Linked DNA regions of Posidoniimonas polymericola. The protein of the gene in region 2 interacts with the protein of the main gene of each other region in a pairwise test. Links are inferred from orthologs where the notes say so. Each region holds a gene or a part of one and is shown on either strand. Other genes may lie near its edges.

Evidence for each region.
Region 1: the proteins of leuS (region 2) and ligA interact in binary tests that used the Escherichia coli proteins (3 or more experiments, as listed by UniProt). The link is inferred for Posidoniimonas polymericola from one-to-one orthologs.

Annotation. Positions count from the first base shown.
Region 1 is NZ_SJPO01000005.1:355,937-368,106, forward strand. The notes cover bases 8,006-10,954. They hold ligA (NAD-dependent DNA ligase LigA), read right to left. Parts: upstream 10,545-10,954; coding sequence 8,466-10,544; downstream 8,006-8,465. Other genes in these bases: uvrA (excinuclease ABC subunit UvrA), read left to right, coding at 10,668-10,954. In the rest of the region: Pla123a_RS12410 (circularly permuted type 2 ATP-grasp protein), read right to left, coding at 1-1,691; Pla123a_RS12415 (transglutaminase family protein), read right to left, coding at 1,691-5,155; Pla123a_RS12420 (alpha-E domain-containing protein), read right to left, coding at 5,241-6,227; Pla123a_RS12425 (circularly permuted type 2 ATP-grasp protein), read right to left, coding at 6,347-7,768; more of uvrA, read left to right, coding at 10,955-12,170. UniProt on the Escherichia coli protein: DNA ligase that catalyzes the formation of phosphodiester linkages between 5'-phosphoryl and 3'-hydroxyl groups in double-stranded DNA using NAD as a coenzyme and as the energy source for the reaction.
Region 2 is NZ_SJPO01000008.1:165,567-178,000, reverse strand. The notes cover bases 750-3,962. They hold leuS (leucine--tRNA ligase), read right to left. Parts: upstream 3,584-3,962; coding sequence 950-3,583; downstream 750-949. Other genes in these bases: Pla123a_RS16760 (homoserine dehydrogenase), read left to right, coding at 3,857-3,962; Pla123a_RS16770 (glucose-1-phosphate adenylyltransferase), read right to left, coding at 750-793. In the rest of the region: more of Pla123a_RS16770, read right to left, coding at 1-749; more of Pla123a_RS16760, read left to right, coding at 3,963-5,152; Pla123a_RS16755 (hypothetical protein), read left to right, coding at 5,184-5,552; Pla123a_RS16750 (cofactor-independent phosphoglycerate mutase), read left to right, coding at 5,599-6,828; Pla123a_RS16745 (GxxExxY protein), read left to right, coding at 6,871-7,257; Pla123a_RS16740 (aspartate kinase), read left to right, coding at 7,322-9,100; Pla123a_RS16735 (hypothetical protein), read left to right, coding at 9,277-9,942; Pla123a_RS16730 (amidohydrolase), read left to right, coding at 10,133-11,797; LPS assembly lipoprotein LptE, read right to left, coding at 11,814-12,359.

The DNA.
Region 1 (12,170 bases), on a different replicon or contig from region 2:
GTCGGGTCGTCCTCGCCGGTCAGCCGGTTGGCGACCGTGCGGACCAGGCGCGCTTTGGCGTCGGCCCGTTCGAGGTTCCGGCCCAGCCAGTAGCTGTTGTCCGCGACACGGCTGGGCAGCTCGGCGCCGAGACGCACCAACGCCACTGGCTCGTCCTCGTGAGAGAGCAGCGAGATCGGCTCGACCGGCTGATCGCTGGTGATCCAAACGTCCTTGCTCCCCTCGCCGGAAAGGATGGAGGTCTCGAGCGGCTCGGCGCTCGACGTCGTCCGGGCGAGGGCGCCCTCCATCACCTGGAAGCCGCCGTCGGGGGTCGCGGTGGCGAAAGCCCGCAACGCCACACGGCAGGTCTGCAGCCGCCCGTTACGCCAGCAGGGCGCCGAGGAACGCTGAACCCTTTCCTGGGCGATGTAGCCGCGCGGGTCGGCGCGTAGTTTTTCGATCAGCTGCTCGCGGGGCATGTCGCGGAGCTCGACCGTCAGCATGCTCTCTTCGCCCCGCTGCCGGAACGCCCGCTTGAGCAGCAGGCGGTCGACGTTCTGCGTGACGTACTCGAGCGACTCCGGCTCGCCGCACCACCAGGTCGCGACCCCCGGCAGCTTGAGCTTCTCGCCCAGCAGCGCCTGGCAGAGCCGCGGCAGGAAGGCCATGAACACGGGCGACTCGACCAGCCCGCTGCCGAGCGGGTTGGCGACCGCCAGCGACCCTTCGCGCGAGGCCTGGATCAGCCCCGCCACGCCGGCCGGCGATTCGCCGCCCAGCTCCAGCGGGTCACACTGATCGCTGTTCGGGCGGCGGATCAGCACGTCGATGGGCACCAGCCCCTCGAGCGTCTTGAGCCACAGGCGGCGTTTCCGCACGGTGAGGTCTTCGCCCTCGACCAGCACGTAGCCCAGGTACCTGGCGAGGTACGCGTCCTCAAAATAGTTCTGCTGGCCGGGGCCCTGGCTGAGGATCGCGATGCTCGGGTTGCGGACCTGCTGCGGCGCGATGGCCTGCAGGCTCTCGCGCACGCGGGCGAAGTAACCCGCCAGCCGCATCACGCGGCAGTCGCGGAACGGCTCGGGCAGCATCCGCGAGACAACGATCCGGTTCTCCAGCGCGAAACCGATTCCCGAGGGCGACTCGGTGCGGTCCGCCAGCACCCACCACGACCCGTCGGGGGAGCGGCCCAAGTCGGCCGAATACAGCTGCAGCATCTGCGAACGCGCAACCTCGGGCGACTTAAGCGGCAGCAGGTAGCCCGGGTGACCGTACAGCAGCTCGGGAGGCAGGACGCCATCGCGCACCAGCTTCTGCGGCCCGTACAGGTCCTGCAGCGCGAGCTCGAGCACCTGAGCCCGCTGGGCGAGACCTGTCGAGACCTCGGACCATTCACGCGACCCGACCAGCAGCGGGAACGGGTCGAGCATCCAGGGGCGTTGGCGGTCGTCCGCCGCGCCGTGCGGGCTGTACGCGACGCCGTTGGCATGAATCAGCCGCTGCGAACGGGCCCAGCGGCGTTTGAGCTCGAGCGTGCCGAGTCGTTCAAACTGTGCGGTAAACGCCAGCCAGTGGGCGCGGTAGCCGCCGCGGGGGTCGATTAGCTCGTCGTAGGCGCCGGCGACAGGTCGGTACCCAACCAGCGGAGAAACATCGGCGGCCTGCTGGTTGACGAGGCCACCGGGTTGAGTCTGCCGCTGGCCTTGCATCAGGTTCCGCCGCGCCGTAGATCAAGCGTGAGTGGGAACTCTGGATTGGTTTCCACAGGCGGAATTCTAACAGGGCCCGGGGTGTGGCCAAAGCTGAAAAACCGCGTCGCGCGTCGGCTTTCGGCTTCTAGGGCGTTGACTGGGAAGGTTGTAGGATTGTTGCCTCCGGGGTGGCCGATATGGTACTGGCAACCGCCCATCGAGCGGTCCATCCACGAATCGACCAGGTCGAAGACCAGCGGCCCGTGTACCGGGATCGTGGGGTGCAAACAACTTGGCGGCTGCCACGCGCGGTACCGGACACCCGCGACATACTCGTCCTCGACCCCGGTTGGGTGGAGCGGCACACGGCGGCCATTGCAGGCGAGCACGTACCGCGGATCGGTCATGCCGCTCACCCTGGCTTCCAGACGCTCAATCGACGAGTCGACGTAGCGGGCCAGCGCCCCGCCGCCCGGCTCCTCACCGAGCACGTACCACGGCTCGATCGCCCGCCGCAACTCGACGTGCACGCCGCGTTGCGTGAAGCGGCCGATCACCGGGAACCGGAACTCCCAGTGGGCCGCGAACCAGTCCCGCTTGATCGGGAACCCGAGCTGGTGCATCTCGTCGGTGACGTCCTGGAAGTCCTGCCAGATGAAGTGCGGCAGCATCCAGCGGTCGTGCAGCGTGGTGCGCCACGACACGATCGGCTCCTCGTAGGGCGTCTCCCAGAACCGCGCGACCAGCGCCCGCAGCAGCAGCTGCTGGGTCAGGCTCATGCGGGCGTGGGGCGGCATCTCGAACGCGCGGAACTCGACCAGTCCGAGGCGGCCGGTCGGGCCGTCGGGCGAGAACAGCTTGTCGATGCAGAACTCCGACCGGTGCGTGTTGCCGGTGCCGTCCACCAGCAGGTGACGGAACAGGCGGTCGACCAGCCACGGCGGGACCTCGCGGCCGGCCTGGATCTGCTCGAACGCAATCTTCAGCTCGTACAACGAGTCGGCCCGGGCCTCCTCGACCCGCGGCGCCTGGCTTGTCGGGCCGATAAACTTGCCCGAGAAGATGTACGACAACGACGGGTGGTTCTGCCAGTACGCCAGGAAGCTCTTCAGCAGGTCGGGCCGCCGCAGCCACGGGCTGTCGGCGACCGACTGGCCCCCCATCACGACGTGGTTGCCGCCGCCGGTGCCGGTGTGCGAGCCGTCCTGGTCGAACTTCTCGGTGCCGAGCCGCGTCTGCCGCGCGTCCTCGTACACGCCAGTGGTAATCTCAACCAGCTCGTCCCAGCTCTCGGCCGGGTGGACGTTGACTTCCAGCACACCGGGGTCGGGCGTGACCTTGATGTGCTGCAGCCGCGGGTCGTGGGGCGGTGTGTAGCCCTCGATCACGATCTGGGTGTCGAGCGACTCGGTTGTGTCTTCGATCGCGGTGATCAGGTCGAGGAAGACCTCGAGCCGATCGAGCGGCGGCAGGAAGATATGCAGCACGCCGCCACGGGCCTCGATGCAGAGCGCCGTGCGGATAACGTCGGCCGGGTCGTTGTAGTTGGTGTCGGCCTTAAAGACGTTTTGGGGGTTGTAGCGGTCTTCGGGGTCCTCGGGCATCTGCTCCGGGTGCGACGCGTCACCGGGGCCCCCTGCGCCGTTCCAACCGCCGCCCGAGCCGTTCGGGCCCGACCCGCCGCGGCGCCGCAGCGCGCTGAACGGGTCGGCGTGGTCGCCCTCGCCGCCGCCAGCAACGGCAAGTGCGGGCTGGGCGTGACGCCGGCGGAGCGTCTCGTAGCGGGGCAGCTCGGCGAGCGCCTCCATCGTGTCGCGTTCGAAGTAGTCGGTCGAGGTGGTCGACTTGCCCGTGTACAGCAGGCTCTGCAGCGGCAGCCGGTAGCCCATCGGCGAGTCGCCCGGGAGCAGGAACATCTCGTCCGCCCGCACCACCCACTCGCTGCTCTGCCAGCAGGGCTGCGACTCCCACCAGCGGAACTGCAGCGGCAGCGCGACGCCGACCGTGCTCGACAGCCCCTGCTCGAAGATGCGGGCGATCCGCTCGCGTTCTTCGACCTCTTCGATCTTGGAGTCACGCGGGTCGACGTTGGCCGGCAGCCGCCGCTCGCGCCAGGCGTAGTACATGGCGTCTTCGTAGGCGTCGGTGACGTGATCGGCGTTCACGCCCAAACGCTCGGCCAGCGCGCGGCCGAACCGCTGCGCGTCGGCCGCCGTGTGGCCGAGGTTGACGCCGTCGGGTGCGAAGAGCGCGTCGTTCTTCCAGATCGGCTCGCCGTCCTTGCGCCAGTAGCACTGCATGGACCACCGCGGCAACGACTCGCCGGGGTACCACTTGCCCTGGCCGAAGTGCAGCAGGCCGCCGGCGCCGAATCGCCGCTTCAGCTTGAGCAGCATCTCGTTGCCCAGGCGACGCTTGTTGGGGCCGACCGCCGCGGTCTGCCACTCGTCGCCGTCCATGTCGTCGATAGAAACAAAGGTCGGCTCGCCCCCCATGGTGAGCCGCACGTCGTGCTGATTGAGCCGCTCGTCGACCTTGTGGCCGAGGGCCTCGATCTCGCTCCATTCTTCCTCGGTGTACGGCTTGGTGACCCGCGGGTCCTCGTGCACCCGGTTGACCGACATCTCGAAGTCGAATTCGACGTTCTCGCACTGATCGTGGGCGCCGGTGATCGGCGCGGCCGAAACCGGGTGCGGCGTGCACGCCAGCGGGATGTGGCCCTCGCTGGCCAGCAGGCCGGAGGTCGGGTCGAGCCCCACCCAACCGGCGCCCGGCAGGTAGACCTCGGTCCACGCGTGCAGGTCGGTAAAATCGGCCTCGGGACCCGAGGGGCCGTCTAGTGACTTCTGGTCGGCGACCAGCTGGATCAGGTAGCCGGACACAAACCGCGACGCGAAGCCAATCTGACGCAGCACCTGGCACATCAGCCAGGCCGAGTCACGGCACGAACCGGTGCCGAGCTCGAGCGTCTGCTCGCAGGTCTGCACGCCCGGCTCGAGACGCACGACGTAGCCGACCTCACGCTGCAGACGCTGGTTCAGCTCGACCAGGAAGTCGATGGTCTTGCGGGGCCGGCGGTCGACCGTGCCGAGCAGCGCGTGCATCCGCGGCCCGGCCGCGTCCAGCGACATGTACGGCTTCAGGTCCCGCAGGGTGTGCTCGTCGTAGTGGAACGGGAACTCTTCGGCGGCCGGCTCGGTGAAGAAGTCGAACGGGTTGATCGACGAGAGCGACGCCACCAGGTCGACCTCTACCGACAGCTTGGTCGCCGGCTCCGGGAAGACGCACCGCGCCTGGTAGTTGCCGTAGGGGTCCTGCTGCCAGTTGAGGAAGTGGTTGTCGGGCTGAACCCGCAGCGAGTAGCTGAGGATTGGCGTCCGCGAGTGCGGCGCCGGGCGCAGCCGGATGACCTGCGGCCCTAGCCCAATCCGCTCGGAGTAGGTGTAGGTAGTCTTGTGGTGCAGCGCGACGTGGATGCTCATCGGTAGGATTGCTCGCGAGGGGAGACCCGCTGCCGCACGCCTCCCCAGTCTGGGGGGACCGCCGCCGCGGGTCCGGGCCGGGCCGTCAGGCCTGGCGTTGGGATTGCAGGATAGGGGTCTTCGTATGATCGGCAGGAGACAGGAAGTCTGCCTGCAAAGCTTCCCCAATCCCATTCAATAGGAGTTGGAAGCGATCGATATATTCGTGCAATCCCTCGCGTATGACATCCTCAATGGCGGTGTAGTCCATCTCTGACCGCAGTCGACCGGCCAGCTGCTCCGTCCGACAGGTGAACGTCCCCGGTCGGCTGCCGGTGATCTCGCTGACCGAGTCCTGCGCGCGCATCACACAGAAACGCATCGAGCGGGGAAAATCTCGGTCGAGGATCAAAAAATCGGCGACCCGATCCGGCACAATCCGACCGTGCACCCGGCGGTACATTGTCAGTGCACTGGTCGAGCGGAGCAGCGCGTTCCAGCGCACCAGGTCGAGGGCGGAGCCGACGTCATTAATCGAGGGGAGCAGGTGGTAGTACTGGACATCCAGGATGCGCGACGTCTTGTCGGCCCTCTCGAGCAGCCTTCCGACCCGCGAGAAGTGCCAGGCCTCGCCGTGGGACATCGTCGTGTAGGTGTGCCCGACCAGCGCGTGGCTGTTGAGCTTCACGGCGTCGCAAAACTCGTTGGGGTCGTGCAGGGCGGCGCCCGACTTGGCGACCGACTGCACCATCAGGTAGAAGCGGTTGATCTGCTCCCACATCGGCGCGGTGATCGAGTCGCGGGCCGTGCGGGCGTTCTCCCGCGCGGCGTTGACGCTGGAGAGGATCGAGTTGGGGTTGCGGTCGTCGAACGCTAGGAACCGCAGCACCGAGTCGCGCTCGCCCTCGCCGTACAGCTCCTTGAACAGCTCGTGGTCGCCGGTCGTGTAGACGAGCGGCGCCCACTGCAGCGGGTTGTCCGATTCAGCGCCAAGGGTGATGTTGAAGTTGACATCGATGTACCGCGCGACGTTCTCTGCCCGCTCGATGTATCGGCTCATCCAGAAAATAGAGTCGGCCACGCGGCTTAGCATGTTTAATATCGCTCCGCCAGATAATTCTGGGTCCGCGGGGGCTTTTCCCCCGCGGCGAGATGCAGTCCGGCCGCCATCGGCCGCAACAGTTCTGTCTGGCCGCCGTCGGCCGAAGCTCCCTAGTTTCGCAAGACCCAGGTGTCTTTGCTACCACCTCCTTGGGAGGAATTTACTACCATCGAACCGGCGTTGAGCGCCACGCGGGTCAACCCGCCCGGCATCACATAGACCTCCTCACCGGCCAGCACAAACGGACGCAGGTCGACGTGCCGCGGCTCGAGCCGGTCGCCGATCAGGGTCGGAACGGTCGACAGCTGCAGCATCGGCTGGGCGATGTAGTTCCGCGGGTTCGAGCGGATCAGGTCCACGTAGGCGGCCCGCTGCTCGTCGGTCGCCTGGGGGCCCATCAAGATGCCGTAGCCGCCCGACTCGTTGGTCGGCTTCACCACCAGCTTGTCGAGGTTTGCGAGCACGTGGTCCCGCTGCTGGGGGTCCCCGCACAGGTAGGTCGGCACGTTGTTGAGGATCGGCTCCTCGTCCAGGTAGTACTTGATGATCTGCGGCACGTAGGCGTAGACCGCCTTGTCGTCCGCGACGCCGGTGCCCGGCGCGTTGGCCAGCGCGACGTTGCCGGCCCGGTAGGCCCGCATCAGGCCGGCGACTCCAAGGCACGAGTCCTTGCGGAAGCACTCCGGATCGAGGAAGTCGTCGTCGATGCGGCGGTAGATTACGTCCACTCGGTGCAGGCCATGAGTCGTGCGGAGGAAGACCACGTTGTCGACCACGGCTAGGTCGCTCCCCTGCACCAGCTGCACGCCCATCTGCTGAGCCAAGAAGGTGTGCTCAAAGTAAGCGGAGTTGTAGACGCCGGGCGTCAGCACCACTGCCAGCGGTTGGTGGGCCGACGGGGGCGCGACGCTCTGCAGCGTCTGCAGCAGCTTCTCTGGGTACTCCTCGACCGGCGCGATCGACACCCCGTGGAACACCTGCGAGAAGCTCCGCTTCATCACCTCCCGGTTTTCCAGCACGTACGAAACGCCCGACGGGCACCGCAGGTTGTCCTCGAGGACGTAGATCTGGCCGTCCTTGTCGCGGACCAGGTCGACGCCGTTGACGTGGCACCACGCCTTGTGGGTGGGGCTGAAACCCTCCATCTCGGGGCGGTAGGTCTTGGAAGTGCGGAGCAGTTCCTCGGGCACCACGCCGTCCTTGATGATCCGCCGCTCGTTGTAGACGTCGTCGATAAACAGGTTGAGCGCCATGACGCGCTGCCGCAGTCCGGCCTCGATCGACGACCACTCGGCGCCATCGAGCACCCGGGGCATGATGTCGAACGGCCAGACCTTCTCGACGCCATCTTCGTGCCCGTACACGTTGAACGTGATGCCCGCGTTGCGGAACTGCAGTTCGGCGGCCTGCTGGCGCCGCCCCAATTCGTCGGGGCCGATCATCTGCAACCGGCGGTAGAATTCCTCGCACGCGGGGCGGGGCTGCCCCTCGGAGGTAAACGTCTCATCAAAGCCCTGGGCCTGATACTGCATGAATGGTTGCGGCCTCGTTGGGAGATCGTACTAGCTTGAACGCGGCCTCGCACAGTTAGCTGGCACGCGGCGCCGCGAAAATGGGCGACTTCGGTAGCTCGCGGACTTAAATCTGTCGTTTATTGATCGATTTTCGGCTGGGCAAATACTGCCCACCCTCATGGAGGTGCAACTGCCATGCCGCGGCACAGAGCGTCGCCCCTGCCAAACACCCGCGTGAACGCCCCCCAACTGGGGGAAGCCCTCTTACGCGCTGAATACGCCTCAACGGTTATCGCTTCCTAGTGTGCCATGTCAATCGCTCCTCTCCCCAAGTGCAGCCGATTCCTCATCAGAAAGCGTGGCGGGCCAAGAGAGTGGACGTTGATCAACCAACTGAGCCCGCAAGTCAGCCGCGCGAAGTCCGGCGTCGGATCAAGAATGGGCAGTGGTCTAACAGGAAGGAACTAGGCGATGAAACACAACACCCTCAGCAGACGCCACCAGACCGGGCGTCAGCTCTGCATGGCGATGAGGCTAATCGGCGTCTCGGCCTCCTGCCGGCGGCCCAGCGGCGGACGCACCGGCAGCCGGACCCCGCTGCACCAAGCGAGCACGCGCGTCGATCGTAATCTCAGCTTGCCGCGGGTTCCTCGCGTCGACACCGCTGGCGGATGACCTGCCATGCTCGACGCGCAGCTAGCGTGACGCGGCGCTACTAGGCATCTTCGGGCGTTCCCGAGACCGACGGCTGCCATTCGCCAGCGACCAACTGGTTGAAAGACGCCTCATCCAAGACCTTCACGCCGAGCTTCTCCGCCTTGGCGAGCTTGCTGCCGGCTTTTGCGCCGGCCAGCAGGTAGTCGGTCGACTTCGAAACGCTGCTCGCGGTCTTGCCTCCACGCTGGAGGATCGCCTCGTGCGCCTGGTCGCGGGTGTAGCCTTCGAGCGTCCCCGTGACGACAAACGTCAGACCACCCAGCGGGCCCGCCGCTTCCGACTCGGGGGGCGCCTCCTCGGTTGTGTTCAGTCCCAGGCTGGTCAGGTCGGCGGCGGTTTGCTGACCGTACTCGCTATGGAAAAAGTCGTGCACGCTCTCGGCGATGATGTCGCCGACCTCGTTGATTTCGGCCAGCTGCTCGACGGTCGCCTGGCGCACGGCCTCGAGCGAGCCGAGGCTCTGCGCGATAACCCGCGCCACGGTCGTGCCGACGTGGCGGATGGCGAGGCCATTGAGCAGCCGAGCCAGGCCGCGTGACTTGCTCACCTCGATCGCGTTGACCAGGTTGCTGGCCGACTTGGCGCCGACCCGTTCGAGCTCGACCAGCTGCTCCTCGGTCAGCCGGTAGAGGTCGCCGAAGGTTGTGACCAGGCCGGCGTCGAGGAGCTGATCGATCAGCTTCTCGCCGAGCCCGTCGATGTCCATGGCAGAGCGGCTGGAGAAGTACATCAGCCGCTCCCGCATCCGCCCGGGGCAGCTCATGTTGGGGCAGCGGATGTAGACGCCCCCCTCGTCCTTCACGAGCTCGGTCCCGCAGCGGGGGCACTCGGTCGGGAACGGAAACGGAGCGAGGTTTTCCTTGCGGAGGTGCTTCTCAACCCGCACCACGTGCGGGATGATCTTGCCCGCCTTCTCGACGACGATTGTGTCGCCGGGGCGGATGTCCTTGCGTTCGACCTCCTCGGCGTTGTGCAGCGTGACCCGGCTGACCGTTGTGCCGGCGATCTCGACCGGCTCCAGCTCGCCGTACGGGGTCACCGCCCCGGTCTTGCCGACGTTGACCTTGATCTCGTGGATTGTGGTGACCGCCTCGTACTTCTCGAACTTGTAGGCAACCATCCACCGCGGACTCTTGCTGGTGGCGCCGAGCCGGGCCCGCTGCGCGAAGCTGTTGACCTTCAGCACCAGGCCGTCGACCTCGAAGTCGAGCTCGTGCAGGCGTTCGATGAGCTGCTCGCAGTGTTCGGTGGCCTCCTTGAAGCTGCCGAACCGCTGGACCATCGGCGTCGCCGGGAGGCCCCACCGCGCGATCGCGGCGAGGAAGTCCATGTGGTTGTCGACCGGCAGGTCGTCGGTCTGGCCGACTCCGTGGGCAAAGAAGCGGATCTTCCGCGCCGCACAGACCCGCGGGTCGAGCGTCTTGATGGCGCCGGCGGTCAGGTTGCGTGTGTTGGCGAAGGTCGCCTCGCCGGCGGCCGTGCGTTGGGCGTTCAGGGCGACCAGGTCGGAGTTGGTCATGTAGACCTCGCCGCGGACCTCGACCACGTCGGGGTAGTCGTCGCCCAGCAGCCGCAGCGGCACGCCCAGCACCGTGCGGGCGTTGTGCGTGATGTTGTCGCCGACGCGGCCATCGCCCCGCGTGGCGGCCCGGGTCAGCCGGCCCTGCTCGTACAACAGCGAGATCGCCACGCCGTCGATCTTGAGCTCCACGACCCACTCGATCGGTTCCCCCCCCTCCTCGGAGTCCCCTTCGGCGGCGAGCAGCTTCTGCACCCGCTCGCCAAACTTCTGCAGCTCCTCCTGGCTGAAGGTGTTATCCATCGACAGCATCGGCGTGACGTGCTCGGCCGGCTCGAGGTGCGGCGCGGGCTGATCGCCGACCCGCTGGGTCGGGCTGTCGGGCGTGATCTTCTCAGGGTGCGCGGCCTCCAGCTCCTTGAGCCGGTGCATTAGCTTGTCGTAGTCGTGGTCGGCCACGACCGGCTTGGCCTCAACGTAGTAGAGCTGGTCGTGCTGGCGGATCTCGTTGCGTAGCGACTCGATTTCGCGGTCGGGATCGGCGGCAGGGCTGGGCATGGACGGCGGCTGCTAGCGGGGGAAGAGACGGTGATTTTGCGTAGTTGGGGGCGCCGACGAGGTGGTGCCGGACGCCGGGAGTGCTTATCTTACAGGATTGCCCTCTGAGCCCGCACTCCCGCTATGCCGACCGCAAAAGCCAGCAACGCCACGAACGGCGCCGCCGCCCCGGCCGCACTCGACGTCATCCGCGTCCGCGGCGCCCGGGACCACAACCTGCGGGACATCGACCTGGAGCTGCCCCGCAACCAGCTGATCGCGTTCTGCGGGGTCTCGGGCAGCGGCAAGACCACCATGGCGATCGACACGCTCTACGCCGAGGGCCAGCGTCGGTACATGGAGAGCTTCTCGACCTACACACGGCAGTTCCTCGACCAGCTCGACAAGCCCGACGCCGACGTCATCGAGGGCCTGCCGCCCGCCGTGGCGGTCACCCAGAACCAGACCAGCCGCTCCAACCGCGCGACGGTCGCCACCGCGACCGAGATCGCCGACCACCTGCGGCTGCTGTTCGCGCGGATCGGCCGCGTGATCTGCTCCGGCTGCGGCCAGGAGGTGCACCGCGACTCGCCCGAGAGCATCGCCCGCTGGCTGCAGGACCAGCCCGCAGGGCGGCGGGGCATGCTGGCCTACCCGCACGAGACCGACTCGCCGACCTGGCGCGAGGAACTCGTCGAGGCGGGGTTTGTCCGCGCGATCATCGGCAGCCACACCTACAACCTCGACGACCCTTCCGTGCGCGACCTGCCGACCGGCGGGTCGGTGCTGGTGGTGGTCGACCGCCTGACCACTCCCGGGACCTCCGAGGGCCGGCTGACCGAGTCGATCGAGTCGGCCCTGCACCACGGCGCCGACCACTGCCAGCTGCTGCTCGAAACCGACAACGCATCCCCGGCCGCCGGCGCCGCGGATATCGACGGCCGCCGCTGGCAGGTTTTCCGGTTCGGCCGTTCGCTGCACTGCGGCGTGTGCGACCTGTCGTACACCGAGCCGTCGCCGCAGCTGTTCAACTTCAACAGCCCGCTGGGCGCCTGCCACGAGTGCGAGGGTTTCGGCAGCATCATCGAGACCGACATGGGTCTGGTGGTGCCCGACCCAACGAAGTCGCTCCGCCAGGGCGCGGTGGCGCCGTGGAACTCGCCGTCCTACCTGCACGAGCTCGAGGAGCTGATCGCCCTGGCGCCCGACCGGGGGATCCCGCTCGACGTGCCGTTTGCCGAGCTCGCGCCCCAGCACCTCGACGTCGTGCTGCACGGGTCGCCGGAGCACGAATTTGGCGGGCTCGACGGCTTCTTCCGCTGGCTCGAACGCCGCAAGTACAAGATGCACCTGCGGGTGTTCCTCAGCCGCTGGCGGTCGTACCGCGCCTGCGAGGCCTGCGGCGGCTCGCGGCTCAAGCCGGACGCGTTGGCGGTCCGCATCGGCGGCAAGAACCTGGCGGAGGTTTGCGGGCAGACCGCCGGAGCCGCCCTCAACTTCCTCACCTCGCTGCCGCTCTCCGACACCGAGCAGCAGGTCGGCCAGGTGATGCTCAACCAGGTCCGGGCGCGGCTGGAGTACCTGGTCGAGGTCGGCCTCGCCTACCTGCCGCTCGACCGTTCGCTCCGCACGCTCAGCTCGGGCGAG
Region 2 (12,434 bases):
TCGTGCCGATGTCCTCCCAGTAGCCGTCGAACAGGCTCACCTGGACGTGCCGCTGCTTGATGGCGTTGGGGAAAATCTCCTTGCCGAAGTCCGAAGAATTGCTCTGCTCCAGGGCCTCGACCATGGCGTCGCGGTTCCAGAGGTAGATGCCCATCGACGCCAGGCAGTCGCGGCCGTGGCTCTCGACGCCGCGGGCGTCGATCCAGGCCGGGTCCATGCGGACCTGGTCGAGCTGCTCGGCGGTCTTCGGCTTCTCGACAAAACCAATCACGCGTCCGGTGTCGTCCAGCCGCATGATGCCGAGCGCCGAGGCCTCCGACCGCTCGACCGGCTTGCCGGCGATCGACACGTCCGCGCCGCTCGCCTGGTGCTCGGCCAGCATCTTGGCGAAGTCCATCCGGTAGAGCTGGTCGCCCGACAGGATCAGCACGTAGTCGAAGCCGGGCTGCAGCAGGTAGCGGAGGTTCTTGCGGACCGCGTCGGCCGTGCCCTGGTACCAGTCGAGCGTGGCGTCGGCGTCCATGGTCTGCTGCGCGGCCAGGATCTCGACAAACCCGCCGCCGAAGGCGTCGAACCGGTAGGTGCCACGGATGTGCTGGTGCAGGCTGGCGGTCATGAACTGCGTCAGCACGAACACGTGGTTCAGCCCCGCGTTCAGGCAGTTGCTGATCGGGATGTCGATCAACCGGTACTTGGCCGCCAGCGGGACCGCCGGCTTGCTGCGGTAAGTAGTAAGCGGCTGCAGCCGCGTGCCACGACCACCCCCCAGAACAACGGCTACGACATTTTTCATAGTAGATCGCTAAGCAAAGAAGGCCCAATGTTCGCAAAGAAAAGACCGAGAGCGCCGCCCTGCCCTCTGGGCGTCAACCTAACACAGGTCGCCCTTGCGATACAGAGACAACATGCCTCGCGTACGAAATGCGGATTCTCCGCGCCCGCCGATCCCCTACTTCACCACTAGGTTCACCAACCGCCCAGGCACGTACAACTCCTTCACGATTGACTTCCCGGCGATCAACTCGGCTATCTTCGGATCGGCCTTCGCGGCGGCGAGGGCCTCGTCCTGATTGGCGTCTGCGGAAATGTTGACTTTTGCCCGGACCTTGCCGCTTACCTGCACCGGTATCTCGATCGTGTCCTGCTTGAGCAGCGACTCGTCGAACGCCGGCCACGGCTCGTAGGCGAGCGTTGCGTTGTGGCCCAGGGCGAGCCACATCTCCTCGGCCACGTGCGGCGCGAACGGCGCCAGCAGCAGCACGAACGGCTCCAGGCACGCCCGCGGCCGCGACGACTCCTTGGTGAAGAAGTTGGTGAACTCCATCAGCCGCGCGATCGCCGTGTTGAACGATAGCTTGTCGATGTCCTCGGTGACGGCCTTGATCGTGGCGTGCAGCGTCCGGAGCTGATCGTCGGTCGGCTGGTCGTCGGTCAGCGCCTCGGCGAGTTGCATGGCGTCGCTGCGGTCGTCAATGACGAGTCTCCAGGCCCGGCCCAGGAAGTTTCGCACGCCCGACACGCCGTCCATATTCCACGGCTTGCTGTCGGGGAGCGGGCCCATGAACATCTCGTACAGCCGCAGGCTGTCGGCGCCATACTCGCTCACCACATCGTCGGGGTTGACCACGTTGCCGCGGCTCTTGGACATCTTTTCGTTGTTCTCGCCCAGGATCATGCCCTGGTTGACGAGCTTCTGGAACGGCTCGCGGGTGTGCACCACGCCGCGGTCGAAGAGGACCTTGTGCCAGAACCGGGCGTACAGCAGGTGCAGCACCGCGTGTTCGGCGCCGCCGATGTAGAGGTCGACCGGCATCCACGCCTTCTCGATCTCGGGATCGATCGGCGCCTCGCTGTTCGTCGGGTCGAGGAACCGCAGGTAGTACCAACAGCTGCCGGCCCACTGCGGCATGGTGTTAGTCTCGCGCTTGTACTTCACGCCATCGATGACCGGGTACAGCCACTCCTCGGGCGCCTTGTCCAGCGGCGGCTCGGGCCGGCCGTGCGGCTTGAAGTCGACCAGGTGCGGCAGGTCGACCGGCAGCTCGTCCTCCGGCACCGTGCGGACAATACCGGTGCGTTGTCCGTCATCATCGAGTTGGTGCATCAGCGGGAACGGCTCGCCCCAGAACCGTTGCCGGCTGAACAGCCAGTCGCGGAGCTTGTAGTTGACCGCCTGCTGACCGAGGCCCTTTTCCTCGAGCCAGGCCGTGATCTTCTGCTTGAACTCGGCGGTCGGCGTGCCGTCGAAGTCGCCGGAGTTAATGGCGATGCCCTCGGCCGGGTAGCACAGCTGGCCGGCGAGGATCTTCTCGGCGTCCTCCGGCGGGACGTCGCTCGCGGGCTGCACGACCGCCTTGATCGGGATGTTGTACTTTTCGGCGAACTCGAAGTCCCGCTCGTCGTGCGCCGGCACGGCCATAATGGCGCCGGTGCCGTAGCTGATCAGCACGTAGTCGGCGATCCAGATCGGGATCTGCTCGCCATTCACCGGGTTGATGGCGTAGGAGCCCGTGAACACGCCGGTCTTGTCCTTGGCGAGCTCGGTGCGGTCGAGGTCGCTCTTGAATGAAGCGGCCTTCACGTACTCGTTAACGGCGTCGGCCTGCTCTGCGGTGGTCAGCTTGCCAACCAGCGGGTGCTCGGGCGCGATCACCATGTACGTGGCGCCAAACAGCGTGTCGGGCCGTGTGGTATAGACGCGCAGCACGTCCTCGGCCGGCTTGGCGGGGAAACTCCCCGATGCCGCTGGCGCCTTTGCATCGGCCAGGCGGAAGTCCACTTCAGCGCCGACACTGCGCCCAATCCAGTTGCGCTGCAGCGCCTTCACGCCCTCGGGCCAGTCGAGGTCCTCTAGCTCGCTCTCCAGGCGGTCGCCGTAGGCCGTGATCCGCAGCATCCACTGCCGCAGCGGGCGGCGCTCGACCGGGTGGCCGCCCCGCTCGCTCTTGCCGTCGATCACCTCCTCGTTGGCCAGCACCGTGCCGAGCGCCGGGCACCAGTTGACCGGCGCCTCGCTCTGGTAGGCGAGCCGCTGCTCGTCGACCCACTTGGCGGCGAAGTCCTCGCCCAGCTCCTGCACGTCTCCAGGGATATCGAGCTCGGCGATCGGCCGGCCCTTCTGCTGCTCCTTGTCGAACCAGGTGTCGTAGAGCTGCAGGAAGATCCACTGCGTCCAGCGGAAGTAGTCGACGTCGGTCGTGGCGATCTCGCGGTCCCAGTCGTAGCTGAAGCCGAGCATCTTCAGCTGCCGCCGGAACGTGGCGATGTTCTTCTCGGTCTGCACCCGCGGGTGCTCGCCGGTCTTGATGGCGTGCTCCTCAGCCGGCAGGCCGAACGCGTCGAACCCCATCGGGTGCACCACGCTGACGCCCTGCATCCGCTTCGCGCGGCAGACAATGTCGGTCGCCGTGTACCCCTCCGGGTGCCCCACGTGCAGCCCATCGCCCGACGGGTAGGGGAACATATCCAGCGCGTAAAGCTTGGGCCCGTCCCCCTCCGGCAGCTGCGGCGCAGCAAAGGTCTTTTCCTTGTCCCAGTAGGCTTGCCACTTGGGCTCAATCGTCGCGGGGTTGTAGCGGGGCATGTTGAATCGCAGGAGTGCGGAATTTGTAAGGCAGAGTGCAGTCGCAGGTCGTCCTGGCTGGTTGGAAGCCGAACCGGCGATTCTACCGCCGGAACCCATCAGCGCAAACCGCTCCGCCCATTGACCTTCGGTCGATTCGCCAACTACCATGAGGGGTCGATTTTCGGCCGCGGATGAACACGGATGAGCACCGATCGGTCAGACAAGGGACCGATCTGCGTCCATCCGCGTTCATCTGTGGCTCATTTCTTCTAGCGGCCGAGCGATATCACCGTGGAAAAGACCAAAGTTGGCATTATTGGCCTGGGGACCGTCGGCAGCGGTGTTGCGAAGATCCTGCTGGACCACGGCGACCGCACCGCCCGGCACGCCGGCCGCGTGCTGTGGCTCGAGAAGGCCGCCGTGCGGGACCTCAGCAAGCCCCGCGACTGCGACCTGCCCGACGGGGTGCTGACCGACAGCATCGACGAGGTCATCGACCACCCCGAGATCAAGGTCGTCGCCCAGCTGATGGGGGGCATCGAGCCGGCCCGCTCGGTCATGATCCGGCTGCTGGAGTCGGGCAAGGACGTCGTCACGGCCAACAAGGCCCTGCTGGCCGAGCACGGCCCGGAGCTGTTCGACAAGGCGCGTGAGCTCGGCCGGTCAATCGCATTCGAGGCCTCGGTGGCGGGCGGCATCCCGATCATCGCCAACCTGAGCCAGTGCCTGACCTCCAACCAGGTCACCTCGCTGCACGGCATCCTCAACGGCACCAGCAACTTCATCCTCGACAAGATGCACACCGAGGGCGCCGCCTACTCGGATGTCGTGGCCGAGGCCCAGCGACTCGGCTACGCCGAGGCCGACCCCTCGATGGACGTCGACGGCACCGACGCCGCCCAGAAGCTGGCGATCCTGTGCCAGCTGGCCTTCGGCGCCCGGCTCAACTGGCGGGACATCCCGCGGTCCGGCATCGACACCGTGGACCTGCTCGACGTGAACTACGCCCAGGAGATGGGCTACAAGATCAAGCTGCTGGCGATCGCCGACCTGAAGGAGCACGGCCTCGACTGCGAGGTGAACCCCGCGCTGGTCCGCGCCGGCAGCCCGCTCGGCGAGGTAGGCGGCCCGTTCAACGCGGTGCTGGTCAAGGGCGACGCGGTCGGCCCGCTGTTCTACCACGGCCAGGGGGCGGGCCAGATGCCGACCGCCTCGGCCGTGGCCGCGGATCTGATCGACACCGCCGTCGGACGCACCGCGATCACCTTCCGCACGCTCGGCCTCTGGTCGGACCAGGTGAAGGGGGTCGACCAGGCCGACTTCGCCACTTCGACCGGCAAGCGTTACGTCCGGGCAATGGTCGAGGACAGCCCCGGCGTCCTGGCCAAGGTCACCGAGGCGTTCGGCGCCGAGGGGATCTCGATCGCGTCGATCCTCCAGAAGGAGCCGTTGGAAGGCGACACCGCCGTGCCGCTGGTCGTGATGACCCACCGCGCGAGCGAAGCCGCCACCGACCGCGCCTGCGCCAAGATCGCCGCCCTCGATGCGTGTCGAGGTGAGCCGGTGAAGATGTGGGTCCGGGACTGACGATTGCGGATTTCGGATTGCAGATTTCGGAATGGCAGAAGACTCCGAGGACTACCACGACGACACCGCCCTCCGGTGGTACCTCAACGCCTACTACCCTCATCTCTTCAGCGATGAGGAACGCTGCGTCATCGCAATCGCTGTACTGCGAAACAAGCAGTCACATCGAGAAACTCCAATTGACCATGCAAAAGACGACATTGAGTCATACATCAACGGAAGCGATCGGATACGTCAGATCATCGAAGGTGACATCGAAAGCTATTTAGACGATGCAGCGAGACGGATCATCTCTCAGAAAAGGGAAGATGTGTTCATCAATCGGTGTCCTGCTTGCCAACGTATTGTTCGTACTCCGGTTGCCAAACAATGCCTCTGGTGCGGACACGACTGGCACTAGTTGATTGCACACAATCCGCAATCCGAAATCACCAATCCGAAATCGAATGAAATACCTCATCATCATCCCCGACGGCGCCGCCGATCAGCCGCAGGAGTCGCTCGGTGGTAAGACCCCGCTTGAGGCGGCCGCTACCCCGCACATGGACGCGGTGGTCGCCCAGGGGGTGATCGCCAGCGCGTGCCACACGCCTGACGAGCTGCCGGCCGGGTCGGAGATCGGCAACCTCAGCCTGCTGGGGTACGACCCGTTCGCGCACTTCACCGGCCGCGCGCCGATGGAGGCCGCCGCCCAGCGGATCGCGCTCGGCAAGGGCGACTGGGCCGTCCGCTGCAACCTGGTCACCATCGGCGAAGTCGACGGCGAGCGGGTGATGCAGGACTTCACCGCGGATCACATCTCGACCGAGGAGTCGACCGCCCTGTTCGAGTCGGTACAGGCCGAAATCGCCAGCGACCCGAAGTGGAAAGGCGCGCTCGAGTTCGTGCCCGGCGTCAGCTACCGCAACCTGTTGATCTGGCGGGGGGCGAAGCTCGCCGCGCCGTTTGACAAATCGACCCGCACCGAGGCGCCGCACGACTGGACCGACCTGCCGGTCGCCAATGCCCACCCACGCGGTCCCGGGGCCGATGTGTTGGTCGAGCTGATGGACGCGTGCGCCGACTTGCTGGCCGACCACCCGGTCAACAAGACCCGCATCGCCAACGGCAAGAGCCCGGCCACCAACACCTGGCTGTGGGGCCAGGGGGGCGCACCGTCTCTCGAGCCGTTCGCTCAGAAATTCGGACCCAAGGGCGCGATGATCACGGCGGTCGACCTGCTGCGGGGCATCGCCGCGCTGGTCGGCTGGGACCGGATCGAGGTCGACGGCGCCACCGGCTACCTCGACACCGACTACGCCGCCAAAGGGCGGGCCGCGATCCAGGCATTAAACAAGTACGACATTGTCTGCGTCCACATCGAGGCGCCCGACGAAGCCAGCCACGAGGGCCGCTGCGATGAGAAGGTCAAGGCAATCGAGCAGATCGACCAGCACATCGTCGGCCCGCTGCTCGAAGCGCTAACGAGCCACGGCGACTGGCGGGTGATGATCAGCCCCGACCACCCGACGTTCCTCAGCACCAAGAAGCACACCCACGGCAACGTACCGGTCGCCATGGCCGGCGCCGGCGTCACCCCCGACGCATGCCAGGCCTACGGCGACACAAACGCCGCGGCCAGCGAGCTGACGTTCGACAAGGGGTGGGACGCGATGCGGTGGTTCATCGGCGAATAAAAAAACCGCCAAGACGCCAAGTCGCCAAGGGAAGCGAGTTCTATGCGAGAGCCCGATGCAGAACTCGACCAACTGGCGGCGGAAGTCGTCGACGCGGCCTTGGAGGTACACAAGATCCTCGGCCCCGGGTTCCTTGAGTCAACCTACGAAGAAGCCCTCTGTATTGAACTGGAATTGCGAGGCGTGGCGTTCGAACGCCAGAAACCCGTTGCACTACGGTACAAGGGGCGCCCCGTCGGAGATGCCCGGCTCGATTTGCTCGTCGGTGAGCGATTGGTCGTCGAGCTGAAAGCGACTGAAGCGCTGCACCCTATCCACCACGCGAAGGTCATCAACTACCTGAAGGCGACCGAGCTTGAGCTCGGGCTACTAATCAATTTTCACGTCGTCTTGCTGAAAGACGGCATTAAGCGAGTTGTCTTAACCTAACGGAAACCAACTTGGCGTCTTGGCGTCTTGGCGGTCCCCATCAACAACCGTTCCACTAGCAACCATGTCCCTAATCGTTCAGAAATTTGGCGGCACCAGTGTGGCCGACGCCGAGAAGATCCGCGCGGCGGCCCGTCGCGCTCTCCGCGCCCAGCAGCAGGGCGCCCAGGTGGTGATGGTCGTCAGCGCGATGGGCAAGAACACTGACATCCTGGTGGACCTCGCGGGCCAGGTGTGCGACGACCCCTCGCCGCGTGAGATGGACATGCTGCTGTCGACCGGTGAGCAGGTCTCCGTGGCGTTGGTGGCGATGGCCATCCACGACCTCGGCGGCAAGGCGGTCAGCCTGACCGGCGGCCAGATCGGCGTCCTGACCGACAGCTCGCACACCCGGGCGCGGATCCAATCGATCGACACCAGCCGGATGCGGAGACTGCTGGACGAGGGCAACATCGTCATCGCGGCCGGCTTCCAGGGGGTCGACCAGGAGCTGAACATCACCACGCTGGGCCGCGGCGGCAGCGACACCTCGGCCGTGGCATTGGCGGCGGTCCTCGGCGCCGACATGTGCGAGATCTACACCGACGTCGACGGCGTGTTTACGACCGACCCGCGGCTGGTCGCTTCGGCCCGCAAGATGATGCAGGTCAGCCACGACGAGATGCTCGAGCTCGCCAGCCTTGGCGCCGGCGTGATGCACAGCCGCTCGATCGAGTTCGGCAAAAAGTTCCACGTGCCGATTCACGTCCGCAACTCCGGCGTGTTTACCGACGAGCCCGGCACCATCATCGGACCCATCAGCGAGTCCGACGACCGCCCCGTCAGCGGCTGTGCGCTCACCAAGGAAGAGGCCCGCATCACGATCGAGGGCGTGCCCGACGAGCCGGGGGCCAGCCTCAACATCTTCCGCCGACTGGCCGACCTCAACATCACGGTTGACATGATCCTGCAGACCCCCGGCAGTGAGGGGAAGGCGAGCATCTCGTTCACGGTTGTGCAGGGCGACCTCGCTCGGGCGTTGGCCGCCGTGCGTGACGCGGCCGCCGAGCTCGGCGCCGGCCCGATCTCGCATGACGAAACGGTCTGCAAGGTCTCGGTGGTGGGACTCGGCATGGCGACCCAATCGGGCGTTGCCGACCGGATGTTCCGCGCGCTCGCGGAGTCCAATATCAACATCCAGGCCATCACCACCAGCGAGATCAAGGTGAGCTGCCTGGTGAAGCGGGAGCAGGGCCTTGAGGCGCTGCGCGCGGTGCACGGCGAGTTCGAACTCGACCGCGCGCCCGCCAAGATCGTGCCGTTCGAGGCCTCGCAGAAGGTCTCGCAGGCAGCCGACCTTGCGGCCGTAGTCAGCGGGCTGCAGGCGATGGAGGACCTGACCGTGCAGGGCTGCGAGCTCGACGACTCGCAGGCGTTGATCACGATGTCGCACGTCCCCGACCAACCGGGCATCTCGGCCGACATCTTCGAGGGGGTCGCCGCCGAGGGAATCATTGTCGACATGATCGTCCAGGGCGTCGGCGCCGACGGCAAGACGACCGTCAGCTTCACCGTGCCCGCCAGCGAGATCGACAGCGCCCGCAAGGTGGTCGAAGAGCTCAGCTCAAAGCTGGGCGGCGACGTTACCGCATCCGAAACCGTGGCGATCCTGTCGGTCAACGGCGTGGGGATCCGCAGCCACACTGGGGTCAGCACCCGGATGTTCCGCGCCCTCAGCGAGTCCGGGATTAACGTCGAGTTGATCTCGACTAGCGAAGTCAAAGTGAACGTGGTGGTCGCCCGCGAGCAGGGCGATTCCGGCCTGAGGGCGCTCAAGGCAGCGTTTGCGGACGTGGTGAAGTAGCCAAGAACACCCATTCGGGTGGGTATTGTCGCTAAAATGCGGACTACCGGTAAACTTTCTGTTGATCCGAATCCGCACAGCGGTCACACTAGACTACGCTGCGTCCCCATTCTAACACCGAGCAGACAGTTCATTGGCGCGGCGACCTGCCTAGATTTCCCACCAGAGAAGCACCCATGGCGATCCAAAAACCCCTCCTGGCCGGCCTCGTTGCGTCGTTGCTCATGGCGCAGTGCGCTTTTGCTGACCTCGTTACCGCTTCGTTCAACACCAAGACCGGCTCGGCGTCGGGGGCGTTCTACTCGCTCACGGTGCCAGTCAGCCAAAGTGGCGTCACGTTCGACGCGACGCTAAGCGTCATCGGCTCGGGCAACATCCACACCTCTACCGCCGGGCTCGGCGTTGTAGGCAATGGCCCGAACGCGGTGTCGAACGGCGAGTTCCTGTACCTGTCGATGAGCGTCGCGAACGTGGTCGGCGGCACGGCGTCGTTCGACGGCTTCAAGACCGCCAGCCTCACCAGCTCGGGCGTGAATGACACGGTCGTGTTCAGCCTCGACCCCATCATCCCGACTACCGGCGACAACTTTTACACGGGCACTAACAGCCAGGCGGCTCCGATCAATATTGACAGCCTCACCGGCGGGAACCTGCCCCAGTCGTTCTTCGCCATCGCCGCGCCGATCACCCCCGGCGACGGCGGTAACGCCTTCCGCCTCGGCGGAGTCATCGGCCAGTTCACGGTGGCTGCGGTGCCCGAACCGACCGCGTTCCTGTTTGGCAGCCTGGTCGCGGGCAGCGTCGGCATGGTCGTCGCCCGTCGCCGCAGAGCTCGCAAGTAGGCAGCAGCTGTCACAGCCTGCCACGAAAACCATCTAGCCGCCCGCATCACCGATGCGGGCGGCTTTTTTTGTGCCCCCCACCAGAAGTCAGAATGCTCTGCGCAATCGGTTGCTTGATGCCGACAAGCACGGTCGGTTATCAAGGAGCCGTAAACGAGGCGGCGACAACATCGATGCAGGACCCAAGGGCATGATGCGTTTAACTACCGCCGCTACCATAGCGCTGCTGATAGCGAATTTGACGCCCTGCTGCTCGGCCGAAGACGGCCCCGCCACGCTGATTGTCGTCGGCGGGCCGGTGTGGACCGCCGATCCTGCTCGCCCCACCGCCGAGGCGGTCGCCGTCCGGGGCAACAAGATCGTGGCAGTCGGCAGTCGAGCCGATGTCGAGGCGCTCGCGGACCAATCGACGCGCGTCGTCGATGCCGGTGGCGGCCTCGTCATCCCGGGCTGCATCGACTCGCACGTCCACGTGTTCACCGGCGGCAGCAACCTCAGCGGTGTGCAGCTCCGCGACGCCGACTCACGCGAGCTGTTTGTCCGCCGGATTGCGGAGCACGCCGCCACGCTCCCTGCCGGGGAGTGGATCACCGGCGGCGACTGGGACCACACCCTGTGGGGCGGTGAACTCCCCGACCGGGAGTGGATCGACGAAGCCGCCGGCGACCACCCGGTCTGGATCAAACGGCTCGACGGCCACATGGGCCTGGCCAGCTCGCTGACCCTGAAGATGGCCGGCGTCGACGACCAGACCGAAGCCCCCGACGGGGGCGCCATTGAACGCGACGCCTCGGGCCGCGTCACGGGCCTGCTGCGCGACAACGCCATGGGACTCATCGGCGGCGTGCTCCCACAGCCGTCGGCCGAGACCATGCTGCGGCACCTCGACGCCGCCACCGACTACATGCTCGAGCGTGGCGTGACCTCAATCTGCCAGATGGGCTCGCTCCGCGACCTCACGGCCCTGCGGGCGGCGCGTTCCGGCGGCCGGTTGCGGATGCGCGTCCGGGCGTACACGCCGCTGGAGCGCTGGGAGCTGCTCCAACGCGACGTCCAGGAGAACGGCCCCGGCGACGACTGGCTGCGGATCAACGGCCTGAAGGGGTTCGTCGACGGCTCGCTCGGCTCCCACACGGCGGCGATGCTCGAGCCGTTCGACGACAAACCGTCCGACCGGGGCCTGCTGGTGAATCGCCCCGAGGACCTGCTGGCCTGGACCCGCGGCGCGGACCGGGCTGGCTTGCAGGTGGTGGTCCACGCGATCGGCGACCGCGCGAACCGAATCCAGCTCGACATCTTCGAGCAGGTCGCGCGGGAGAACGGCCCCCGCGACCGGCGGTTCCGCATCGAGCACGCCCAGCACCCGCACGCGGACGACATCCCGCGGTTCGGCGGGTTGGGCGTGATCGCCAGCATGCAGCCCTACCACGCCATCGACGACGGCCGCTGGGCCGAGCCGCTGATCGGCGTCAACCGCTGCCGCACGACCTACGCGTTCCGCAGCCTGCTCGACACGGGCGCCAAGCTCGCCTTCGGGAGCGACTGGTTCGTGGCGCCCGCCTCGGTGGCGATGGGGCTCGAGGCCGCGGTCAACCGGCGGACACTCGACGGCAAGAACCCGGACGGCTGGTACCCGGAGCAGCGGATCTCGCTCGACGAGGCGCTGCGGGCCTACACCGCCGACGCGGCGTACGCGATGTTCGACGAGGACAAGCTCGGCATGCTGAGCCCCGGCAGGCTGGCCGACATCGTGGTGTTTGACGTCGACCCCCGCGAGGCGCCAGCCAAGGTCAGCGAGGCCCAGGTGGGGGTGACGATCGTCGACGGTCGGGTAGTGTACGAAGCGCAACGCTAAGTAGCGTGCGACGCGACTACCACGGCTCTTCCATCAGCCCGACGATCTGCTCGGCCAGCCTGTGGATGGCGGCCTGCTGCTGCGAGGCCACCGTCTGGCCCGCGGCCGGGATCAGCAGCGAAGACTCCTGCACCTCGGTCAGGCCGCCCGGCAGCGGCATCGACTGGGAGGGCATGATCGGCAGCCGGCGGCGGTTGATCCACGAGACCTCCGCGGACAGCTCGTTCTCGAGGTACCGCGCCTGATCCAGCCCGTCCTCGGCCACGACACGGCGGGCGTCGGGGCGGAGCCTGATGGTCAGCACGCTGTCGGCCGACGGGTCGCCGACGACCTTGAACGGGGTCTTCTGCTCGATCTCCTTGCAGACGGCCTCGGTCAGCCGCTCGCCGAGGTCGCGGCGGAAGCTTTCCGACTCGATCATCGGAACGTAAACGGTGTGCACGTCGGGGGCGTAGAGCGATCCCGAGCCGGCCTGGTAGTTCGCGCAGCCCGCGACCGCGAGCAAGCAGAAGCCGACGAGCATCGGCCGCCGGGCTGTCTGTCGGTGTTTAGCGCCAACCATATTCGGACTCTGAACTAGGGAAACGGCCCTCCGAGCCAAGTCACGCCCGGCCGAGGCGATTCCGTTTGCTTCGCT